Regions from separate parts of the Paenibacillus sp. FSL K6-0276 genome, predicted to be linked through region 1. Evidence: riboswitches for the same ligand, from Rfam matches in the RefSeq annotation. Region 1 holds a riboswitch; each other region holds the start of a gene.
What was found. A riboswitch is a leader RNA that binds a small molecule or an ion and turns the genes downstream of it on or off. The one in region 1 is predicted to bind cyclic di-GMP.
Positions count from the first base shown of each region.

Region 2: linked by a shared signal. The riboswitch ahead of MHH52_RS01920 (anti-repressor SinI family protein) and the one ahead of MHH52_RS20000 (thiamine pyrophosphate-binding protein) in region 1 are both predicted to bind cyclic di-GMP.
Region 3: linked by a shared signal. The riboswitch ahead of MHH52_RS03225 (transglutaminase-like domain-containing protein) and the one ahead of MHH52_RS20000 (thiamine pyrophosphate-binding protein) in region 1 are both predicted to bind cyclic di-GMP.
Region 4: linked by a shared signal. The riboswitch ahead of MHH52_RS01190 (class D sortase) and the one ahead of MHH52_RS20000 (thiamine pyrophosphate-binding protein) in region 1 are both predicted to bind cyclic di-GMP.

Region 1 is NZ_CP150276.1:4,234,618-4,240,847, forward strand. It holds gene serA (phosphoglycerate dehydrogenase) at 1-367, shown strand, start outside; gene MHH52_RS19985 (SDR family NAD(P)-dependent oxidoreductase) at 440-1,273, opposite strand; gene MHH52_RS19990 (WYL domain-containing protein) at 1,448-2,404, shown strand; gene MHH52_RS19995 (HAMP domain-containing methyl-accepting chemotaxis protein) at 2,528-3,778, shown strand; cyclic di-GMP riboswitch class I at 3,968-4,062, shown strand; gene MHH52_RS20000 (thiamine pyrophosphate-binding protein) at 4,177-5,820, shown strand; gene MHH52_RS20005 (carboxymuconolactone decarboxylase family protein) at 5,830-6,198, shown strand.
Region 2 is NZ_CP150276.1:420,495-426,724, forward strand. It holds gene MHH52_RS01915 (2-oxoglutarate dehydrogenase E1 component) at 1-2,610, opposite strand, end outside; cyclic di-GMP riboswitch class I at 3,081-3,165, shown strand; gene MHH52_RS01920 (anti-repressor SinI family protein) at 3,193-3,348, shown strand; gene MHH52_RS01925 (helix-turn-helix domain-containing protein) at 3,556-3,885, opposite strand; gene MHH52_RS01930 (TasA family protein) at 4,045-4,653, opposite strand; gene MHH52_RS01935 (signal peptidase I) at 4,747-5,334, opposite strand; gene MHH52_RS01940 (hypothetical protein) at 5,336-6,230, opposite strand, start outside.
Region 3 is NZ_CP150276.1:689,954-696,183, reverse strand. It holds gene MHH52_RS03225 (transglutaminase-like domain-containing protein) at 337-1,146, opposite strand; cyclic di-GMP riboswitch class I at 1,160-1,240, opposite strand; cyclic di-GMP riboswitch class I at 1,348-1,428, opposite strand; gene MHH52_RS03220 (class D sortase) at 1,553-2,203, opposite strand; gene MHH52_RS03215 (GtrA family protein) at 2,238-2,642, opposite strand; gene MHH52_RS03210 (glycosyltransferase family 2 protein) at 2,632-3,612, opposite strand; gene MHH52_RS03205 (phospholipid carrier-dependent glycosyltransferase) at 3,710-5,488, opposite strand; gene MHH52_RS03200 (glycosyltransferase 87 family protein) at 5,478-6,230, opposite strand, start outside.
Region 4 is NZ_CP150276.1:241,650-247,879, forward strand. It holds gene MHH52_RS01160 (transporter) at 1-136, opposite strand, end outside; gene MHH52_RS01165 (hypothetical protein) at 525-1,007, opposite strand; gene MHH52_RS01170 (hypothetical protein) at 1,001-1,480, opposite strand; gene MHH52_RS01175 (2OG-Fe(II) oxygenase) at 1,582-2,229, shown strand; gene MHH52_RS01180 (hypothetical protein) at 2,384-2,791, opposite strand; gene MHH52_RS01185 (hypothetical protein) at 3,096-4,145, shown strand; cyclic di-GMP riboswitch class I at 4,557-4,643, shown strand; gene MHH52_RS01190 (class D sortase) at 4,756-5,403, shown strand; gene MHH52_RS01195 (Cna B-type domain-containing protein) at 5,450-6,230, shown strand, end outside.

The sequences.
Region 1 (6,230 bases):
GGGCTTTACCAATCTGATTACCGTTACTCTAAAAGCCGATCATGACCAAGAGTATCTTGTTGCCGGCACCCTGCTGCAAGGTTATGGAGAACGGATTGTTCAAGTGAATAAGTTCCCAGTTGATATTGCTCCTGAAGGTCATCAAATCTTTGTATCCCATAACGACAAAGTAGGGATTATCGGACTCGTGGGTACATTGCTTGGCGAGAACGATGTTAATATCGCCTCCATGCAAGTGGGACGTAAAATTGTTGGTGGCGCTGCAATCATGCTGCTGACCGTTGACAAAGCTGTTCCTAAGCATGTACTTGTGAAACTTGCTGGTTTACCAGAGATTAACACTGCTGAAGAAATCATCCTTCTTTAATCTATAATGATAAAGAGGCCATTCCAGAATGTACTGGAGTGGCCTTTCTTTTATTTACGAACCTTGTTCTTCCTATATTATGAATGCGGGGATGGTCCTTCCATCGATATCGGTAAATCCATACTTTTCAGCTAGCCTTCCAACCAGCTGCGGCTCACCGGACATGGACATAACCTCCGGATCAGCGGCCAGTGAAGCCACAGCTCGACCAATATATGTCGTCGATTCACTCATTTTTAGCTCCTCGACTTCTTGCCAATGTTCCTCATCTGTATTCATGGCTTCTAGAACCGCTTCTGTTCTCATCCATCCAGGTGAAAGTGGAATAACCGCAATACCGTCATCTTTTAACTCCTTCGACAGACCGAAGGCCATACGTATAAGTGTATTTTTAGAAAGATCATAATAAAAGTTACCTAAATATTTATAATCATCCCAAAATGTTGTATGGATAATTAGACCGCCAGTTTTTGCCTTGCGCATTAAGGGAATTGTGTAATAATTTGTGATCAACTGTGCTCTCACACCCGCATTAAACATATTATTCCAATGTGCTGTAGGTAACTCCCAAAAAGGCTTCTGCTCGATAGCTAAGTCATTGCCGCCCCATACATTATTAACTAGAATATCGAGTCGGCCCTGCTCTTCAGTGATCTGACGGATCACCGCTTCTGTTTCCTGATCTTTCGTATGGTCACATCGTATTACCACACCAGATCCTCCGCTCTCTTTTATTTCCCTAAGTACGCTATCTATGCTCCCCTTACGATGTTCTGTGGCGGATACATCTGTGGTTCTCCCTGTAATATAGACAAAAGCGCCTCTTCTTGCTAACTCTAAAGCGATCCCTCTACCAGCACCTCTGCTGCTCCCGGTAACCAGTGCGACTTTCCCTTTCAATATCATAGCCCTCAACCCTTTCAACATGATTTCAGATTTCAGTATTTTGTGATTATTCCTTACGTTTTATAAGTATAGCCCTTATATATGACATCAACTGACATATATAATATAATCATGTTTTAAGAAATGATTACTGGGTATCGTCCTAGGATTCATACGAGGAGGAATAGTAAACAAATGAGAGCCGACCGCTTGTTATCTATACTGCTTCTGTTGCAAAAGCGTGGAAAAATGACTTCTCGCGAACTGGCCCAAACACTCGAAGTATCAGAACGAACTGTTTTTAGAGATATGGAAGCATTGAGTGCTTCAGGAATCCCTATTGTAGCTGAACGGGGGCGTGAGGGAGGTTGGATGCTTACAGAAGGGTACCGAACCTCCTTAACGGGTATGAAGCCACAAGAGATTGGTTCGCTGCTTCTGTCCGCAGACTCATCTTTAATGAAGGATCTAGGGATAGAAGACGATTACTCTTCAGCTGTTCTCAAACTGGAGGCTGCTTCCTCACATCGAACTAGTAACCCAGCAAATTACCTAAGCCAGCGTATCCATATTGACGGTGCCAGTTGGCATCCTTCGGATGAGACTTATCCGTTCCTTTCTGTACTGCAGGGAGCTCTTTGGGAGGACCGTAAAGTAAAAATCACTTATCTCCGGAACGACGAGACAAAGGTCCGTTTCATTGAACCTCTGGGGCTAGTTGCAAAACGAGGAGTATGGTATGTCGTAGCCAAAAGCGAGGATGAACTGCGAACCTTTCGTGTGTCCAGATTAGTTAACGTTGAGGAGACCCATGAGTGGTTTAACAGGCCTGACGATTTTGATTTAAAGCGTTACTGGGAAGAGTCCACCACTGCCTTTAAAGCAGCGCTGCCCAAGTATCCGGTAAAACTAAGGGTTAGATCATCTGTCCTAAAAGAGTTGCAGCGTGAGAGATTCGTTACCATCCATTTGATAGAACCATCTAGCAACGATGAGTGGATGAACGTAGATGCTGAATTTAATACGATTGAGTCCGCCTGCCGTATAATACTCTCCTTTTCTCCCTCAGTTATTGTTATTGCTCCACAAGAACTTTTAGAGATGGTAAAGTCTGCTATCGCGATAATTTCCGCTATTTATGAGGATTTTTGACATGAAATCTAAAGATCTACTCCTAAAAGAAGATTTATGTCAGTTCTTACTATAGACCAATCACCTTTAAATCCCATATAATAACACCAATACATATTATTAATAAGGAGGACATTTATACCAATGAACTGGATGCATAAACTTCCGTTAAAACAAAGAATTGTTGCCGGATGTTACCTCGTTGCCGCACTATTTGCCATTCCTGTTTTAGTTACTTTTATGATCTTAGGCAACATTATTTTAGGTATTGTTCTAATCGTTGTTCTTGCTGCCTTAACTTTACCCGTTGCCCGCTTTATCGAGGGAACGCTTACATCTTCTTTTGATGATATCGCGAATGTATCTCATAGTATTTCAAAGGGTGATTTTACTAGTAGAGCCGATGAGAATGGTTCTATGGGCGACGTGAGTCGTTCTTTTAATACTATGATTGACAAACTCAAGAAGATTTTGACAGAAGCATCACAAATCACTCGACAAGTTATGGATGCAAGCCGTGGAATCGAAGATAAGAATCAGAACTTGAAAATTGTCATGGCACAGGTAGCCTCTTCGTCCAATGAACTAGCTCTTGGTGCAAATGAGATATCTACGGATATCGCTGAAATGACAGAATCTATTAAAGATATTGAGAATAAAGTATCCAATTATACGAACTCAACGAAAGAAATGAACAGACGTTCGATACATACCTTAGAACTTGTTGAACAAGGACGCCAATCCGTTGATACTCAAGCTGAAGGCATGCGTAAAAACATACAGGCTACTCAAAAAGTCGCTGACACCATCGAAGCCCTTTCTCAAAATGCTCGCGGAATTACGATGATCACAAAGACCATCACAGAGATCGCTGAGCAGACCAACCTCTTATCGCTTAATGCTTCCATCGAAGCTGCTCGTGCCGGAGAACATGGTCGAGGATTTGCTGTTGTCGCACAGGAGGTTCGTAAGCTCGCTGAGGAATCAACGGCTTCAACGAAGGAAGTCTTTGGCTTAGTTCGGAGCATCGAAACTGATATTAAACAAGCGATTGACAATATCGCTATCAACGAAGAAGTCGTACAGGTACAGAATGAGATGATCACTCAATCTGCTCATATCTTTGCTCAAATTGTGCAAAGTGTGCAGTATATTACCGAACAGATTTCTTCCTTCTCTGCTGAAAGTGATCTTATGTTGGAAAGTGCCTTGAAAATCTCAAGCGCAATAGAGAATATCTCTGCGATCACGCAGCAAACTGCTGCCGGCACCGAAGAAGTATCAGCCGCTATGAATGAACAAATCAATGCCCTGCAATCCGTCGCAGAAGAAACTGAGAAAATGACTCAGGCTGTGTTTAATCTACAGAAGACGATCCATATTTTCAAGTTTTAAATAACTTTAAAATTGTGTAAACAAATCCAAAAACCGCTCCTAAGTTTTGACTTAGGGGCAGTTTTTTTATATCTATTATTTCATAGGTTGGACAAGATTTTCGTCAAAATTCGAGTTAATTTGCGAGAATATATTGACAAAGGATCTCTAGGAATATATTGTAAAGGAAAATTCTTCTTATAAATTTTAAATTAATATTGGCAAAATCTTCGAAAGAGGATGACGCAAAACCATGGATCTACAGCCTCATTTTAATCCGAGGCCATGACAGCCAGGTTGCTGAAAACCAAGACGACTGAACTATTGTTCAGTCTCTATGGCGATTTATGCTACCAACCTGTGCCCTATTTCAGAGCACAGGTTTTCTAATGTTTGATTTCAAAATAACAACTTGTGAGGTGTATTTTTTGAAGACAGTCGCAGATTACATGTCGGAAGCACTACGGAACCTTGGTGTTACCCATTCCTTTGGTATTATTGGCAAATCCATTTGTCCTATCGTTCTTAAAATGGTAGATTACGGTATTGAATTTATTCCTGGGAGACATGAAAGCAGTTCCGGCTTCGAAGCAGCTGGGTATGCGCTGAAAACTGGAAAACTAGGTGTGGCTTTTGGTACTTCTGGTCCTGGTGGAACAAACCTATTAACTGCAGCAGCACATGCTAAGGCCAACAACTTACCTGTCCTATTTATTACCGGCCATCAATCTATTAAAGAGCTAGGAATTCCCCAATGTCAGGACTCTTCCTCTTTTCTAGCTGATTTAGCTGATATGTTTAGACCAGCCACCTTATATAGCAAACTTATTGAACGTGGTGATCACTTTAGCACGATCTTTAATCATGCCATATCCATTGCTTTAAGCGGTAATCGCGGTCCAGTTCACCTTTGTATCCCCTTTGATGTACAAACGGAATTGCTGGAGGAATGTAATATTGTAATCCCTGAACGCGAATCACTGGTTAGCCACGCTAATATCGACCGCGTACTTGATACTATTAATAACTCAAAGAATCCAATAATTATCGCTGGTAAAGGAGTTAACCGCTCAGGAGCACATCATGAGCTAATTCAATTAGCGGAAACATTTAATATTCCTGTTGTTACATCTCCAGGTGGTAAAGGGGCTATAGCTTGGGATCATCCACTCTATCACGGTCCAATTGGAGTAGGCGGTTGTACCCATGGGGATGACTTACTGAATAAAAGTGATCTATTTATCGTTCTCGGCTCACGTTTAAGTGACATGACTATTTGTAATCTTAAGCGGGAAAATCATCCCACAACATTAATTCAGTTTGATAGCGATCCGACCTTTGTCGGAAAAATATTGTTCTCTAAAACGATTCCAGTGACTGGAGATCTACGCGACAATCTAGTTTGCTATCTCAATCATATAGACACGAACAACATCACGAAACGCGAAGCACCCACAAATGCCGATTATTCCGAAGAGCTTCCGATTTTACCAAGCCTTTCGCTTGCATCGGTCATGAGTACGATGAGTGATTTGATCCCCTATAACAGTACAGTCTTTGTTGATGATGGAAGCCACGGTTTCCATGCTGCGAAGTGGTTCAAGGTTAAGAAACCGGGCAGTTTTGTTTTCGATGCTTACTTTGCTTGTATGGGTAATTCCATCGGAATGGCGATTGGTGCAAAAGTAGCTGCTCCAGAAGAAACGATCTTCTGCATTACAGGAGATGGCTGCTTTATGATGCTAGGCGCGGAGATTAATGCTGCTGTCTGCAAGGATATTCCTGTCATATTCATTGTTGTAAATAATAAACAGCTAGATATGGCTCTTAAAGGTATGGAAAAAACTACAGGGCGTATTGACGGAACTATCTACGAAGTCCCTATGGACGCTGTGAAGTTCGCAGAATCATTAGGCGCTACGGGCTACAAATGTGAGACATCGGAAGAATTCGAAACAGCTATCAAGGACGCTGTTGCAATCAACCGTGTTGCCGTCATTGAACTGTTAACAAACCGTGATGAGGTCCCTCCGACTGCTCACCGTACTTTGAACCTAAATTAGGAGGTCACTATGAAAGACAATGTAAACAGTGGTCTTAACCACTTCACGAATCTCTCAGGAGACTACGGTGCTAAAGCACTGGCTCCGATTAAAGAACATTTCCCTGACTTGGCTGAATTTATTATGGGAAATGCTTACGGCGATATTTTTCAACGTAACACCATTGAAGCTGACTGGAAGGAAATCGCAGTTATCTCTTCTCTGATTGCGATGGGTCAGTTCGATCAATTGGGTGTTCATTATGTCATGGCTCTTCGTGTAGGAGTTACTGTAGAACAACTCAAAGGTATTCTATTACACTTAGTACCCGCTATAGGGGCACCTAGAATCATCACGGCTTTTAATATCCTTCTCGAAACGATTGAAGAAATTCAGTAATTATTGGTTCGACACATTTCGACTTTATTATT
Region 2 (6,230 bases), 2.3 Mb from region 1:
TTCGCTCAGCTCGCGTTCTGGGAACGGGTAGAGTTGCTCTAGGCGAAGGACATGCAACCAAGACCAATCCTTATCTGAAGCAGCTTCTAGCTCTGTTTGGATATCGATAGCTACTTTACCGCTGCAGACTACTAGGCGTTTGACCTCACCTGGTTTCTGGCCTAGAAGAGGCTCTGCTAACACAGGCTGGAATTGTCCGGAGGCGAGCTCGGTTCCGGCAGATGTGCTGCGCGGATTACGAATGAGACTCTTCGGCGTCATAATCACCAGTGGCTTAGCGTCTTCCTGCCCACATAAAGCAGCTTGGCGCCGCAAGAGATGGAAATATTGAGAAGCGGTGGTCAAGTTGGCAACGGTCCAGTTCTCTTCCGCGGACAACTGTAGGAAGCGTTCCAATCTACCGCTAGAATGCTCGGGTCCCTGTCCTTCGTAGCCATGTGGTAACATAACGACAAGATTGCTGCGTTGCGTCCATTTCGCACGTCCGGCGGCAATGAACTGATCAAATATAACCTGACCTGCATTGGCGAAGTCGCCATATTGTGCTTCCCAGATGGCGAAAGTTTCTGGTGCGAACACATTATAACCATACTCAAAGCCTAGTACAGAAGCTTCAGACAGCGGACTGTTGTATACGCCAAAGGAAGCGCGGGAATCACTTAGCTGATGAAGTGGAGAGAATAATTTTCCTGTCTTACTGTCGTGCAGCACCAGATGGCGGTGTGCGAAGGTGCCGCGTTGTGCATCCTGACCGCTAAGTCTAATAGGCGTTCCATCCTTCAGAATGGTTGCGAAGGCGAGAGACTCAGCGAGTGCCCAGTCGACCTTTTCACCCTCATTCAGCGCATCCTTGCGACGCTGCAGAATTCGCTCCAGCTTCGGGTAGACTTGGAATCCATCAGGAACTGTCAGTAGCTCACGATTGATCTCTTGCAGACTGGAGATCGGTACGGCTGTAGTGCCTCCCGCTGAACGCTCCGTTTGAAGAGGAATGAAGGCTTTCGGTTCTTTTTTCTTGTAATTGCCTTCCTTCATACTATCGTAAGCACGTTGCAATACGCCTTCTGTTTCAGTGTGCATCTTTTGGACATCATCAGCTGTAAGGATTTTTTCACGCTGTAGTCGCTCCGCATACACCTTGTAGACGGTTGGATGATTGCGTACCTTACTGTAGACGATAGGTTGTGTAGTTTCAGGATCATCCATTTCGTTGTGTCCATGACGACGGTAGCCGATGAGATCAATGACGAAATCCTTTTTGAATTGATTGCGATATGCGCTAGCTAAACGAACTGCTGATATACAAGCCTCAGGATCATCAGCGTTGACATGGATAATTGGAATTTCATATCCTTTGGCGATGTCACTCGCATAATGCGTTGAACGGGAGTCTTCACTTTCTGTCGTAAAGCCGATCCGGTTATTAACAATAATATGGATCGTCCCACCATTCTGATAACCTTGAAGTTTGCCGATATTAAGTGTTTCTGCAACAATCCCTTCACCTGGAAAAGCAGCATCGCCATGCATCAGCACCGCCATTGCTTTACTGGTATCAATCTTCGGCAATCCGGCTGTGCTCCGATCTTCTTGCGCAGCGCGAGTGAAGCCTTCCACGACAGGATTGACGAATTCCAAGTGACTCGGGTTATTCGCTAGTGTTATTCTTGTGCGTACGGTTTCTCCTTCATGGACAGCACGGTCTGCACCGAGATGGTATTTCACATCACCCGTCCAGCCATAGTTAATGCCTGTAGAGCCTTCGGAAGGGAAAAGCTCCTTGTTCGGAGAATGATGAAACTCTGAAAATATAATATCATAAGGTTTGCCCAAAATATGTGCAAGAACGTTGAGGCGACCACGATGCGCCATGCCCATCAGAATATGCTCTGCGCCGTCATGCGCAGCAGCGCGTACGATTTCATCCAGCATAGGTACGAGAGCGTCATTGCCTTCCAAGCTGAAACGCTTCTGACCCACAAAGGTCTTGTGGAGGAAGGTTTCGAATTGCTCTACTTGGATCAGGCGGTTCAGCAGCTCTTTGCGTTCTGAATTATTTAAAGGTGCTGGTGAGCTTGTGGATTCTGCCTGTCTGTTCAACCATTTCAGTTCCTGTTCTTCATGTACATGCCCGAATTCATAGGCGATTGTCTTGGTGTATGCCTGACGCATGCGCTGAACAGCATCCCACCCGGTATGAACATCATTCGGCGCATTCTCCCAAATGAGCGTGGCAGGTAGTGCGATCAGATCCTCACGAGTCAGCTCATAGGTTTCGAGTTCGAGATATTTAGCCATGGGATTGTGGTCCCGCTCTAGCGGATCAATTTCAGCGGCCATATGGCCATATATACGAATATTAGCGATTAGCTTGGAAGCTCTTACTGCCTTTCTAAGCCATTCGGTGTCTCCCGAAATGCGAGGCTGTGGAGCCGGTTCGCTATCCGGTGTTAATGGTGGTGGACCCGAATTTGTAAAAAGCTCGCGATAATTATTCTCTACGGTGGAAGGATCTTTCACAAACTGTTCATATCTTTCTTGAATGTAGCCTAAATTGGGTCCGTAATACTTACTCCAAATGGATTCGTTATAGGGCTCTTTGGCTGCCATGAATACATCCTCCTTAACGGATGAACTCCATACGTGACATTTTGTGTCAACGCTTACTGGAGCTGTGATGATTGCGGTTTCATTTCTTATCTTATTGTGCTACTTTCCACACGTGTAATCAATTCATTCTTTCGTCCAATACGTTCGCAAAATGGTATGGGTTAGCTTGTTCTACTGAAAAGAACGATGTTTCTTCTCATTACCCATTCCAATGGCCTACTAAAATGATTCTAATATCCTTATTTTTAACTAAAGGGGAAGAAAGTATCGTTATATTGGCTTAATTAATTTTATGAATAGGACGAGTATCGTGTTAATAGGACAGGATATCCTAAAAAAGAGCTTCTATTTTTTGTTTTTTAATGGAAAAACTAATCAGAAATCGACAAACTTTTCCACTTTAGTATAGTATAATGTTATTGCAGTTAGCGTTTTCATATATTTCAAAGTAGATCCTTTCGTGTAAAGGGTCCAGTAAAAGGTAAACCTGCCGAAAGACAGGGGCACAAAGTCGCGGGTCTAAGGTAGAAATACTATGACAGCCGGATTGCCTGGGGACGTAAAATCTTAGGAGGAGATTTTTTGGACAAGTCCAACCAGGGAAGCTACAGAGAACAGCAGGTCATTGATCTAGACGTTGAGTGGGTACATTTATTATTAGCAGCTAAGAAGGCTGGCATAAAGACAGATGAAATTCGTCGATTCTTTCATGAGAAGACTGTGCAAGCCGTGCAGTAATACATTTAGAGCGTTATATTTCGAAAAAGGGCACAGCGAATTATCGCTGTGCCCTTTTTCGAAATATATGAAAGTATAAGTTTCACACCGTATATGATCATTATATTTTGCTAGAATACAAACGCCTTCGCGGTCCATGTTAGGAGGGCGAAGGCGTTTATGCTTGATAGTATGAGTAGAAGAGGATCTTATCAGGTCAGTGTAATATTAATCCTTCTGATCAAGGCGCCATTTCTGGTAGTCCAGAAACTCCTTGAATTCGCGTTTGCTTATGCCTGAGGCCATAGCTTCCTGCACCAATCGGAACCATTCCGAATCTAAAGGTGATTCCTCAGCATCATTAGGCTCTCCATAGAGTAAAGCGTGGATGGATACCTGAAGCGCGTCGGCGATCTTTTCGATAAACTGGATTGAAGGATTGGATTGGATGTTTCTCTCCACATTGCTAAGATACGACTTAGCAACATCCGCTCTGTCCGCAAGCTCAGATAGGGACAATCCCTTTTCTAGGCGGAGATGCTGGATACGTTGGCCCATATTTTGTGGCACTATGCTGACGCCCCTCCGTAATTTTTGTTATTAGTATAGCAAATATCATTAAATTCGACAAAGTTTATTGTAAAGAGAAAAGCAGCATCTACTTATCCGTTTTCCGGAATAAGAATCTGCTGCTCTTCGAATGGAAGACTTATTAGATTATTTAGCGGATCCAGCAGTTTGCTTAGCTACGAAATCCCAAGTCAGTGTTAAGCTATCACCTTGGAAAATATTTTGATCTTGGTTATTTTCCACAAATTCAAATTGGACTGAGAAGCTGTCATTGGTGCCGGCTTTAATGCCAGATGCTTCAGTAAAGAGTTGATCCCAACCCGTATTTTTTACGAGGTCTGGATGCTGACTTTTTAAAGCAGCCAGTGTAGTCTCATAAACTACATCTTCCGGAGCGACGACAGGTATTCCCTTATCATTATTTCTAAGGAATTTAACTTTGATGAACTCTGCTAAATCCAGGTAGTTATCACCTTTAGCATCCGTAATTTGAGTGGTTGTGTTCAGTATAATAGACCCAATATCGAGCGAACCGTCATTTTTTAATTTGAAACTTCTAAGCACAGTATCACCTGGCTTCAGGTTTGCAATATTTACGATAACGGAAGGGTCGGAGTTCAAATCTAGTGTACCTGCTGCAAATGTAGCAGTGCTTTGTGCAGTGTCACTAAAGTAAGCGAAGGTTCCTCCACCAATCAATGATAAACCCAGTGCTGCAGATGCTACGCCAAGACCTAATGTTTTCTTGATACCCATAATTAAAATTCCTCCTCGGTTTTTGTGGTTAAATTTTATAAAATTTATATATTGTAACTTCCGGTTCGTAAGCGGAAGCGGACAATCAACGAATTACTGTATTTCAGTTGGAGGTGGAGAGGCGGGCAGTATAGCAGCATTTTTCTTTTCGAGTGCAGCTACTGCCTTCCATGACGAGTACAGGGCATAGAGCAGGAGCATCAAGCCAGGTACGATCATGAGCACAACACTTCCAGCTTTGGAAACCGCGAAATTCATAGCGTAACCTACATAAGGTACGGTGACCCCGGTATATTCAGCTACAACATTCGTTGAGCTGGTAGGGTTCATATCAGGCGCATCATTGTTATCGCCTTTCGTGCGATACATGGCTTCACCGGTAGCGTTATTCATTGTTGCTTCTACAACACGGTGAGTAATGAGTAGGTTTTCTTCATTTCTAAAGGTGATGACATCGCCTTTTTGGAAGCGATTCATATCTCCTCCGGGTTTTAAAGCGACAATCGATCCGGTCTGAATCCCTGGTTCCATCGAACCTGAGAGTACGGATTTGATCTGGTATCCGAAGAAGGCAGGCTCACCGCCGGAGGCTTTAGATAAAACTACGGCTACTACCAGCAGAATGAAAATCACAAGCATGATGCTCGATAATATATTGTTGATCATTTTTTTAATCCGCATATTATTCTCCACCTTTAACTTGTTGAGGGTTGGAAGGAGCTTGTGTTGCTGCCGGTGGGGAAGAAGAAGCTGTATCTTCCGCTTCTGGCGTCTCCTGAGGAACCTCTTGCTGTGGTACATCTTTTGGAGTCGTTAGCTCTTCGCCAATTTCCGGTTCGACCGGGTTAGTAGCTGGGGCTTTAGGGTCTTCTTTATTTATGTTCTCTGGAGCAGCTTCACCTGTCGGTGGAGTCTCTTCCGCCTTCGCTTTCTCTTCCGCTTTCGCTTTGTCCTCGGCTTCTTGCTTTTCTTTTTTCTCCAGGGCCAAACGCTCTTCTTCTTTCTTTGCTTGTTCCAGCGCCTCTAGTCGGACTTTCTCAAGCGCTTCCAATTGTTGGTCTCGGGTTTGACTGATCAATTGGAGCTGACTCTGAAGATTGCTGATTCCTGAAGTAGCCGATTCTTTAAGACCATTCATTTCAGAATTAAAGCTTTCATAAGTGGAGGTAAGTTCGCTAGAGATATTGCCGGTCGGCTGATTAAAAGCAATCAGGAAGGGCAGGGGCTGCTGAAACGCTCTGTTGCTTAACTCAAGTTGTCCATAAACATCACTGGTCACTACCGAAGCAAATGGAAGACCTATGTCGTGAATGGAGCTTAGGTAATGAATCACTCCATTTAAGGAAGCGTTCAAGGATTCAGAGAGTACACCGCTTTGATTCAGACTATTTTGTAGGTCACTGAAGAATTGTTCATCCTTGATTTCTAGACAGTTTGAATCTAGTGAGGTCATATATCCTCCAATCTGGAATAGTACGGCTGCTGCTGCATTTAGCTCACTATTGATGTCATTCCAAATCTGGCTGTTGCTAGCCAGCTGCTCATTAACGCCATCGATTTGGGATTGAAGCGCGGAG
Region 3 (6,230 bases), 2.6 Mb from region 1:
AACATCTGACGAGAAAATTAATTCTCTAATTCGGATTTCACTTTCGTGATTTCCTACTCACTCGTTGTTCAGTTTTCAAAGATCAAGTTCTCGTTGACGCCGTTTAATGTCTCAGCAGCAACTCTTATAATATATCACGTTACTCTCAGTAATGCAAGCTTTTTTTCGAAAGCCGTTTATCAAACTCTCTCAAAACTGCCTGTACGCTGTCTAACAACGCTTAACTATAATAACCTATCTATTCATAGAAAAGCAACCCCTAATAGAAAATAAACAACCAGCTTAATCATTAAGCTGGTTGTTTATTTAATAGAGTTATGATTCTAGCAATGCAAATTAATAGTATTTTGCTGCAGTATATTTACTTGAAGCCTTAATGAAATCCGAATTCTTTTTACTCTTCGCTGCCGATGCATCTACCGTGGTATCAATAGTAACCCATTTCCCATCCATCAATACTTCATTCCATGCATGGTATTGCGTAACGTAGCTAGTATTCCCCATCACCAATTTAGCAGGAACATCTACACTCCGTAGCATTGCGGCAAAAAGAGAAGCATAATCATAGCAGATTCCTTTTTTAGTATTCAAAGTGTTATTAATGTTCGGAATGTAATCAGTCGTTACGTTATTAGCAAGAGAATAATCGTACTGTACATTAGCAATTACATAGTTATAGATTGCCTTAACTTTTTCTTCGTCTGTTGTTTTGCCTTGTGTAAGCTCTTTAGCCTTAACGATCGCTTTATCAGAAGAACTCCATTTCACATTCTGAACGGAGCCCAAATATACGGAATTCGAGTCATTCATAGTTAAATCTACTACTTCAGAATAGAGAGCTTTGTATTTATTACCCGTTGTGTTCTCGAGAACAGAAACTTTATAAGTCCCATTTCCTTGTTGCAAAGGGAAGTCCTCAGCTTGTCCAGAAGCATATAAATTATATGTATAGCTACTGTTATCTTTTGTGATCATAAGTTTAATTCTTTTATCCTTTGGAATATCGTAGTTAATCCCGATTACACCTTGATCCAATTTCGATGTATTCAACCAGTTCGAATCTACACTCGCGGCTTGAGCTGTGCTTACCGGAACCGAAGTAATCAGTACGAACAGCGCCACCATCATAAAATAAACTTTTTTCACGGATAAAACCCCTTTCGGTAGCTGGCTGCCATCCTTTCGGGAAGGCCCTTTAGCTTTGCGTCCCTACCTTTCGATAGGTTTGCCGTTATCGTATAAGCTCTATCTGTCCTAATTTCACTAGACAAATTAATAGAATCAACCAAGTAGAACTATGAATCTAAAATCCTTACATATTTTATAAAAACAAAAAAAGCCTCTTCATTCGGTAACTGGCTGCCATCCTTTCGGGAAGGCCCTATAGCTTTGCGTCCCTACCTTTCGATAGGTTTGCCGTTTATCGTGTTTAGCTTTTATAATATTATACTACCATATTTATCCTCGTAAACAAGAACAAAATTACTAGATTTGCCATTATTTTATAATTATTCCTCTGTATTTGAGTTCTCTTGTCATTTCTCATCTACTATTAGGAAAGCTTGGCATGAACAATCAAACGATGTGTAGGATCTACTAGTGGGTCACACGTAATTAGGGTAAGAATCTTATCCTTGTTATTCCCATCAAGAACAGATATATCACTTGGATCTACAACTGAAATATCATAAACCTCGTAATTATATACCTGATCGCTCGTCTTTACCGTGATCGTATCCCCAATAACAACCTCATTCAATCTATTAAACAATCTGCCCGTAGTTCTAGCTCTATGAGCTGCTATTGCGGCATTTCCTATTTCTCCAATTGGAGTCGTTTCTTTCATATGGGCCGCCGCGTGTTTCATATTCGCTTTAGTAGCCCCTTCTAATACAGGTAGCTTCAGATCAATCTTATCGATCTCAATTAATGCAATTACCTTGCCACCAACTTCAATTTCTGGTTCTGGCTTTTCTGTTTCTTGAGGCTGTGCCTGTGCATCTAGAACCGATTCCTCTGCTAATAGCTGAGTAACTTCGGCATATCTGCTCTTCAGATCAGGCAGTGGAGTACTGTCGCTGGTGCTCAGTTCAGCCGATTCTAACAGCTTCTCCTGCTGCCAGTCGTTATACCATTCGTTGGCTTTTGGATAAAGCATGATAAGGATCCCCGCCAGTATGAGCACATACGAGAATTTACGCATGATTTTCACCTCCGTGTATTGGTTCTACTGAAATTCAGAATACCCATTTACGACTTCCGAAGAAATTGATAATCACCGTGACGAACGTAACCAAAACCTTAGAGATCAACACTTGAATGCCTAGTTTGTCTGTCAACAGATGCATTAGCAACAGCGATATTCCGAGCACTACCAGATTCAGCACGATAAACTTTAGCAACTGTACCTTATCAAAACCCTCTTTATTGCCACGATTGCGATCCCGGAAGGTTACTTTTTTATTCAAAATAAAGCTGTTCGCTGTTCCTGCACTATAAGAAATCACCTGTGCCAAGGCGTATACCATCCCAATAGAGTTCAGTAATGTGAAGATCACGAAATCTATGAGGGTATTTACCAAACCTACAGCATTAAATTTAAGGAACTGTATGAAAGCTGACCGCAAACTCTTATCTGACATCTTTGTAATCCTTTCGGCGATCCACTAATTCATCGTTATGATATCCTTTAGTCTCACTTACAATATATAGCGGTCTATCCTTAGACTCGTCATAAATCCGTCCAATATACTCTCCGATTACACCTAGTAGCATCAGAACGATACCATTAAAGAGCAAATTGACACCTACAATGGAAGCCCAACCCGGAACCGTCCATGAGGTGAAGAAGATTCTTTGAAATAATACGAAGAATAAATAGAGAAAGCTAGAAAAGGATAGAAAGAATCCAACATACGTAGCAATCTTAAGTGGCTTATGTGAAAATGAAGTGATACCATCCAGCGCAAAACGAATCATTTTCTTAAGAGGATATTTGGTTTCTCCTGCAAAACGTTCTTCCCGCTCATATTCCACCATGGTCTGCTTGAAGCCGACCCAGCTCACCAAACCTCTGACATAACGATTCTTTTCCTTGAGACCCCGTAAGACATCGCATACCTTACGATCAATAAGACGAAAATCGCCTGTATCCGTAGGAATGTCTACACTTGTCATGCTGCTGAGCAGTCGATAATAGAGCTTCGCTGTTACCTTTTTGAACATAGTTTCTCCGCGGCGCTTCAGCCGCTTAGCATACACAACATCGTAGCCTTCTTTCCACTTCTCGATCATTTGTAAAATGACCTCCGGAGGATCTTGAAGGTCAGCGTCTATAACAACGACCGCTTGACCTTCTGCATAGTCCATGCCAGCTGTTATCGCTACCTGATGTCCGAAATTACGCGAGAAGTCAATCAGCTTGACGCACTCATCTCGATCACTGATCTCCCGAATCATCTGGGCCGAACGATCACGACTCCCGTCATTGACGAATACTAGCTCATAAGTATCTCCGCATTCGTCCATTACTTTTTTCAAACGTTCATAAGTAACGCTAATTACTTGCTCCTCATTGAACATGGGTACAATTACACTATATCTGGCTTTCACCTTTATTCCTCCTACAAGCTTTATGGAGCGTTACATCTTCCTATTCTTCATAATAACGCTGTAAGCATAAACTTATTGTTATAGATTCTTTTAAATCTTAGAAAACCCAAGAAGGGAACCAACGCAGCATGTCCTTCACATAATCTCCGCTAACCTGCATCCCTGATAATACTGGGTAGAATGCGACAAAGAGCAGTAAAGCAACAACCACATAGGCATAACGAACGTAACGAGCCTCAGGAAATTTACTATCTAGCAACTTCATTATATATACAATACCAAGAATCATAAAAGGTACCATAGCAAAATAATGGTAGATAAAGGTTTCTCTTGGGACAAGCATCCACGGAACATATTGTGAGAAAAAGGCGATCCAGATCATATACAGGTTCTTATCTTTGCGTTTCAGCGTAATCCACAGCGTTGCCAGCATTGCAAAAATACCTGTCCACCAGATAAGCGGATTACCCATAGTCACTATACTGCTGACCTGACCTTGCGGCAATCCCTCACTCCCACTGAAGAACCAGACAGGTCTCTTCATAAACGGCCATTGCCACCAGGAGGACGCAAAAGGATGTGTAGCTACAAGCTGACTGTGATAGTTGTACATGTTCTTTTGGGAATCAATCAAGCCTTTTATAGTAAAGCCCTCTGCGGATGCAGATAAACCCGGAACAAAAGATAAACTATAAATAATTACCGGTATGATTACGAAGAATGCAACACAAGTAGCTAAAGTAATGATGGTATTCTTCCAGAACGAATTTACGACTTCGCGACAGGTGCTTAACAGTTCCTTGTCTTTGATCTTCCCTTCCGCGAGCAACCGTCCTGATGCTTGATATTCTCTGTAGCGCTCGAAGAGCGAGATAGCTAACATAATAGCCAGCCCAGCTCCTCCGTACAGAACAATCCACTTGGAGGCGACACCAATTCCGAAGAATAAACCCGACCAGAATAACGGAATCAAGGTTTTTCTTAAGGGCTGCCTGAAAAAATTCATAGTGTAATATCGCTGCATGAAATAAAACATCAGCATGATGAAGAATACTCCGTATACATCGATCGTAGAGATTCTTGTTTGTGTGAAGTGCATGAAATCCAGTGCGAACAATCCTGCCGCAAGTGCAGCGTATTTGCTCTTTTTAAATAAACGCATTGCCATCACATAAATGAGAGGCAACATGGCAATCCCGAACAATGTTCCGATAATACGCCAGCCGAATGGATTGACTCCGAACAGTTCCATCCCTACCGCGATCAACAGCTTGCCTAGCGGTGGATGCGTGTTCTCGTAAGGCACAATCCCGTGCGTATATTCATAAGCCGTTCGTGCATGATAGATCTCGTCAAAATAAGTGCTGTTCATAAAGTTAGAATATTCCGGAATGAGTGACTGTTCATCAAAAAGATTGGCAGGTACTCCTCTTTTAGCGACTGCATTAGCATCCGGTGTTACACCTGCAATGGGAAGTGGTACTCTTTCTCCCCCCTGCTCATAAAAGGCCATTTCATTCAAAGTGAATCCCGGAGATGTAACTGTAAACTTTACGTATCTCGCTGCAACGTTCAGAGGCTGGCTTTTCCAGATGAAGACATTCCCAACATCCTCACTTACATCCAATGGGCTACTCCAGACATCAGGAGATTCGCTGAATTCGAGTTTAAACTTCCCTGTGCCCACGCCACCAAAAATATTGACTCGCTCTAATTGTTTACTCTGCCCTAGATCTACATAGAAGCTCTCACCGCTGGCGGCAGGCTCCCACAATGTTTCTGGAGATTTAGTAGAACCTAGATTATATAAAGCAATCGCCGCGTAAACGGCTGTAATGACAAGTATACATATCCAATCATAACGCTTAAACTTCATCGCTCAATCTCCCTCCCCTCTGGTGCGGTCTTATTTGCTCGACGATTTTTAGGTCTTCTTCATATTTTTCTTCAGGTGTTGGTGGTGCTGGAAGAGGCTTTATTCCCTTGCGAACATACACATCGTAACCGATATACAGCATATATAGCAGCAGTGCAAGATTAGCTATAGCAGTGAGCAATACGATTCCATCGGCACCTGGGTTAATACCTGCATTCAAATGTGTTAACGTGTAAGCCACATTAATATACTGCGTTAAGCTGAACCCGAGAAATAGTGATAAAAAGCGACGATCTCGACTTTCTATATAAGTGAACATACAGAGTATAAGAGCAGGGAACATGTAACGTTCATGCATTTTAGTTCCAAGCACAAAGACCACCACAATGAGCACCATACCGATAAAATAGGATTTGGACAGGTCCAAGCGATCCTTTTTAAAAGAATAAAACGCCGCAACGGCTACTGCCACCAGAATAAATATGAAGCCCCATACGCGGTATGTGATGCCTAGCCAGGTTAGGTCAAGAGATGACCACAGGGGATCAGTCAGTGCATACAGGTTAAATGCATTCACAGAAGAATAGGGATAGGAAGATAACGTACTCTTATACAGATTAATAAGGCCAACTAAACCACCGTTATTCCAGAAAAATGGTGCAGCAAGCAATCCGAATACCCCTAATCCATACAAAGCCCCAAAACCAAGCTGCTTCCAAGCACGGTGATGATAGAAAGCAAA
Region 4 (6,230 bases), 2.1 Mb from region 1:
GCGAAACCGCAGGTTGCTGAGGAATGAATCCCGGGGGAGGTGAGCTGGGTGCCGTGAGTCCTGGTTGCCCCGGTTGCCCAGGTTGCCCTGGGAAACCTGGGAATCCTGAGGGGATTGGAGGTGGTAAAAATGACATGATCTTGTCACTCCTTAATGGATAGGCTAAAACATTGTATGTAGGAGCGGAGATAAGTGAATGGGCGTATCGAATATTTTCTTAATGCGTTTCGCGGGGGATAAAATGTTTCTTGGATTATGCATTAAGGCTCCCGAGGAGCCTTGATTCTTTCTATTTTAGCAAAGGAGATTTCTTTGGAGAGATGGATTTGCTGCAAAATGAAAGAGTGCGCTCTGCTTCCGCGAGGACTATTGCCGATTTCAGGTGTAGAAATATTAGGGTTTTTGTTCATTTTAATAAGAGTTATGCTATCTACGTATCAACGAAAAATGTGATATAAGCGAACGATGGGCTGATTTTTTAGTGAATCTTCGTTGGGACAAGCATTCGCCTCGGCTCCATATGGTCAAGTCGCATAGCTTAACCCGTGCAGACGAATATCGTTTAATTCTTCTGTTGTAAAATTGCCACTCTTATATAAGTGTATATATTCTAGACTGACAGATGAATCAAATATCAACAAATCATCTGTGTTTATCGTTACCTTTACTCCGTGATCTATTAATGTCCTTAACTGCGGAAAAGAATAATCTTGTATTCTTCCTAGCATCAGATTGCTGGTAGGACATATATGTAACGTGATGTTTTTTTCATTTAACATTGCCATAAGTTCAGGACTTTCAGATGCTGATATGCCATGCTGAATGTCTTGCACCTCTAATTCCACCAATGCTCTAATAATATTCTGATATTCTGTAAATTCCCCAATATGCGTTTTTGTATTCATTCCTTGTGTTTTGCATGTTCTAAACAAATCACTAAACTGGGAAGAGGGCAGTTTTTCATCTCCAATTAGATCAATGGATTTGAAATATTTCATCTTCAGCATTTTAATACGGTGTCGATTTGATGTTGATTCAATTCTAGATTTTCACTTCTGTATATAGATATTTCAGGAATAAATGTGATATTGGGTGTGATGGAGCTCCTGTAAAACTCAATAGTATCGATGAATTGCTCCATGCTGTTATCAAAATATTGTATATCACCAGGACCAATACTCAGACAATAAACGAGAAGATTTTCTCTCTTAGCTTCTTCAAATGCACTCCTAATTTTCATCTCAAAGGTTTCTTTTGTGGGCGTCAACCATTGGATATTAGACCTGTACCAGCTATCCATCTCAGCTAATGTGCTCACCTTTTGAAAAGGGGGAATGCTTACGTCTAACCATTTTTCTAAATCGTGCTTGTTTGCACCTCTCGATTGATGATTATGTAAGTCGGATTTTGGTATTTTCTTCAATTCATCTAATCGATTCTCTTGCAAGGCTTTAATAAATCTTTGAGATTCGATATCCATTGTTGACCTCCCTAACATGTTCTGAAGTTAATTGAGCGAAAAAAACCATTTTATGGTATGTTTTTGTGTGATGGATGTTATAACTTGGGAGCTGTATAAGGATGATAGGGAATACGACAGACAAAGAACGGACGATATTTGATCATGTCGGAAATACGATCAAGACAGAAGATCGAGAGATTCGAATTCTTGCCAAGTATGAGGAACCGCTGGTTGTCTTACTAGGAAATGTGCTTAGCGATGAGGAATGCAATGAGCTAATTGAATATTCTAGGGAACGATTGCAACGTTCAAGAATAGGCGAAGACCGTGCGGTCAATCAAATTAGAACGAGTAGTGGTGTGTTCTGTGAGGAAAACGCCACGGTTACAAGAATCGAGAAACGATTCTCTCAAATTATGAATATTCCTATCGAGCATGGTGATGGCTTGCAAGTTCTGCTGTATATCCCTGGTCAAGAGTATCTACCCCATCATGATTTCTTCACACAAACGAGTCGAGCAAGTAGCAATAATCGAATTAGTACGCTTGTGATGTATTTAAATGATGTAGAGGAAGGCGGAGAAACAGCGTTCCCTATGCTTAATTTATCAGTGTATCCTAACAAAGGTATGGCGGTCTACTTCGAATATTTTTACGATAATCATGAATTAAACGAGTTTACCTTGCATGCAGGTACACCAGTAATCAAAGGCGAAAAGTGGGTTGCAACGATGTGGATGAGAAGACAAGCCCTTCGCTCATCTTAGATGTATGAACATGTACTTAGTGATTACATTAAGTAGATGAACTAAAGGATTGTATTTTTTTGGCTCTCACTTACTATAATCGAAAACACATCTCCATATGGAATAAAGCGAAAGACACCTTAATGGGTGTCTTTTTTCGTTTTAACGGCAAAGTCTATTCCACCAAAACACCATTAATGAACGTTATAGTCTTATCTTTGAATTCAAGGATAAGCTTGTTTGGAAAATTCAGATTGGTATGAATCTCTGCCCCCAACATAACTTTTTTTCCTACATCATCAAAGGGGTTATGAAGTAATCCTCTAGGCGTATACCTTGTTTCGGAACCTATCACATTATTATTTTCATCGCGGATAAATTTAGTTTTCCCTGAGAATATCAAGTCCTTGCCGTTTTCCAAAGTTAGATGAACTTCTAAACGACTCTTTGTCTTCTGATAATCGATGGTCACATCTTTAGAAGATACAGGAAAACCAATAACAAAAAGTCCAATAAGGGCTGTAGCCAGTAGGAGTACCGATAAAATGGAAAGGATGAGCGTCTTAATATTTTTCTTTTTCACCTTTTTAAAATAATTAAGTTTCTTAACCTCCTCATGTATATATCCGAAAAAGACTAGTTTCGTTACACAGAAAAATTCGAATATACTAAATTAGAATGGCAACAAAACAATTATGAATATATACAACGTACATTAGTCTGATGAAAAAACGATGTTAACGATCGACCGATTGCTCGTGTATTTCCTAATATGCATCTTAGAGATATTATATTGCAATCGAACAAACTTTTTAACCCCGTTGCAACGTCTGTACTATATCAAGAGAAAACATCTCATAAATCATAAAAAGAAAGTAGGAATTAACATGAATATCAAAAAAGTCCTCACAAGCACTATGATCGCATCGCTCGTACTCAGCGGAACCGCTATGGCCGCGAGCAATAATAGCTTTAAGCTGCCATCCAACATGCACAAGCTGGTGCAGAAACAAGTCGACGTGACCGGTGACAAAAAAGCAGACGTTATCACGCTCTATGGCCACAAGGAAAAGAAAAGCGACATATATAATGATGACTTGCTGCTTGTCATTCAAAATTCGAAGACGAAGAAAACGACTTCTGTTTCGCTGAATGACGGCGGGTATTCCCCTGAGCTTCTGATTCAGGATCTTAACAATGATAAAGTCGCTGACATCATGGTTAATGCAGATACAGGTGGAAGCGGCGGTTATATTACCAGCCATATTTACACTTTAAAAAACAACAAGCCTTCAGAAATCTCACTCCCGGGAATTGCCAAAGGTAAGATAGGCGTGGAGGGAAATGGCTTCATTAAGCTGAAACCAATCGTTCTGAACAAAAAAGGCACTCACGGTTTGCAGGGTGTTGAGAGAGTTGGAACTACTGCTTCGGATACAACCTCTTACGTTACTTCCAACTGGAAATGGAATAAGGGCAAATGGGAACTGATCGGTAAAAAAATTACAAAGCCAAAGAATGAATCGAATTCGTCTAAGGACAATGTGAAAAGCACGATTTACAAAAATTCCGAAGCAAACTTCAGCGTAGAAATTCCTTCTTCCTGGAATGGCAGCTATAAGGTGCGCGCTGAAAAGTCCGACAGCATGTACCCAACGGCTAAGCATGTCGTTTACTTTGATTACACAACGAAGGATAAAAAAGATTCCCAAACGTTAATTGCAATCTCTGTTTTTGCACAGAACGATTGGAATAAGCTTTCCGATGATGACAAGAGTCAAATCGGAGGTACAATTGCTGAGGAAAACGGTATGATATATGTAGTTACAACACCTCAATCCAACCCGTTTGACTCTCAATCGGCCGACGGGAAAAAGTTTGATCAAATGTACGGTGATTTGAACCTGGAAAAAGCTTTTTCGATTCTAAAAAAATAGCCCTATGAACGGTTAAGCCTGCCTCCACCTAATTAACCCGACCTTATGAGGTCGGGTTTTCATCTTGAGCTTGTGGGCATGTACTGGCTGGAAGATCCAAGTAAGAGACGATACACTAGTAACAGAAGCAAGATCGTTTGAGATATATCAAAACAAGCCCGATCGGCTTGTTCCTGTGTAAAGAGGATCTTTAGAAAAATAAAATCATGGATACTTTCAATTATTTCGATTGAAATTTGTGAACAATTTCTGAATATTATGAAAATCTTTCGCTTTTTTTATTTACATAAATAGACATTCATATATACATGGTATATATTGGTTGTAGTATTTATATACTATTTTTCGACACCTTCTGTGTACTCTATTATTTGGGGTATATCTGCACTAACGACAATTACATAATTTTGATACACTATTTGGCACACTAATCGAAAGGTTAGCTCGCAAAGTTTAGGAATCTAAGAGTCTATGACTTATGATCGTCCGGCCGCAATTAACATCGTTAATGCAGTCGGGCGTTTTTGTGTTGAGAGGAACTAAATATAAGATCAAGGAGGGAGATTTTGAGAAGGGGTTTACAAGGAAAGAAGAGGGGGTGAATGGGTAGATGAGTAAAAAAATTACAGCGATCCTGCTGATCGTTGTCGGAGTCATGTTCATGGTATTACCAAAAATGACGGAGATGTATCGCGATTATCAGCAGGAACAAATATTAAAGGAATGGCAGGCTATTCTTCATAATATTGACAGCACGGAAGAACCTATGGAGCAAATGCAGAAAGGAACCGTGAAGCTCACAGCTACCCTCCCCACAGCTCGAGGCAGTGAAGACGATAAAACAGTCAATTCTCAAGAAGATGACGCTGCAGAAGGAATTCTGACGATTGGAAACATAGATTTAACGCTTCCCATTCTTCATGGAGCAACGCAAGAAAACATGAAAAAGACCGTCGCCAGTATCGTGAATACGGGTAAGGCGGGCGAAGTCGGAAATTATGCGGTAGCCGGTCACCGAAGTCGGACATATGGGAGAAATTTTAATAGGCTGGACGAACTGACTTTGGGGGATCACATCGAGGTTGATAATGGAAAAGAGCAGTTCGAGTACACAGTAACGGAAAAGTTATATGTCAAGCCAGATGAGGTTTGGGTACTGGAACCTAACGGTAAGGATAAGGAAATTACACTGGTCACTTGTGATCCGATTGTAAACCCTACCCATCGTCTGATTATTAAAGGAAAAATAGTAGAGTAGACTCAAGGTAACTTGGGAGAAAACAGAGATTCGGAGGTTAGTTAGTATGAATATACAGTTAAAAAGAGTATTTTCAACTTTTTTAATTCTTATGATTTTTATGGTTACTTTAGGTCAGAGCATTGTTCCTTTAATAGCAAATGCAGAAGAATTAAATACAACAGGATTTGTTGATAGTTTTAAGATTGACAAAACAACACTAAATTACGGTGAACAGACTCAAATAACAGTGAATTTTAGCGATAAATCCGGAAATAAGATGAAGGCTGGAGACACACTGACCTTAACGTTACCTCAAGAATTACAAGGATTTACTGGATTGATCCCATTAAAGAATGAAGAAGGGACTGATTTTGGTACTGTTAAAGTAACGACTACAGAAGTGATATGCACATTTACTGATGTGGTTGAGAACCTTGAAAATATTAGAGGACATTTTTATTTTAAAGTTATGGCATCTTATGTAGCAACGAATGAAACGAAAACCATCGAAACCGATCTGGGTACAACTTTAAAGAAGCAATCGGTAACCATTATTGGTCCAACTGAGGGCGGAACATCTTCGCGTTTTTTCGGAAAAGTTGGCGATATTCTACCGAACAATACTAATGAGGTGCGTTGGGCCTTATATGTAAATAGTGCACAGAAATATTTGGATAAGGATATTGTTATATTAGACAATTTACAATCAGGACAAACGCTTAAGGAAAATAGTTTTTCGATAGCAATTAATGATGATTATATATCAATGGACCAAATCCAAAAGTATGGAATTGATATTACGTTTACTAGCGATACCTCATTTAAGGTTGAGATTGATAAGGATC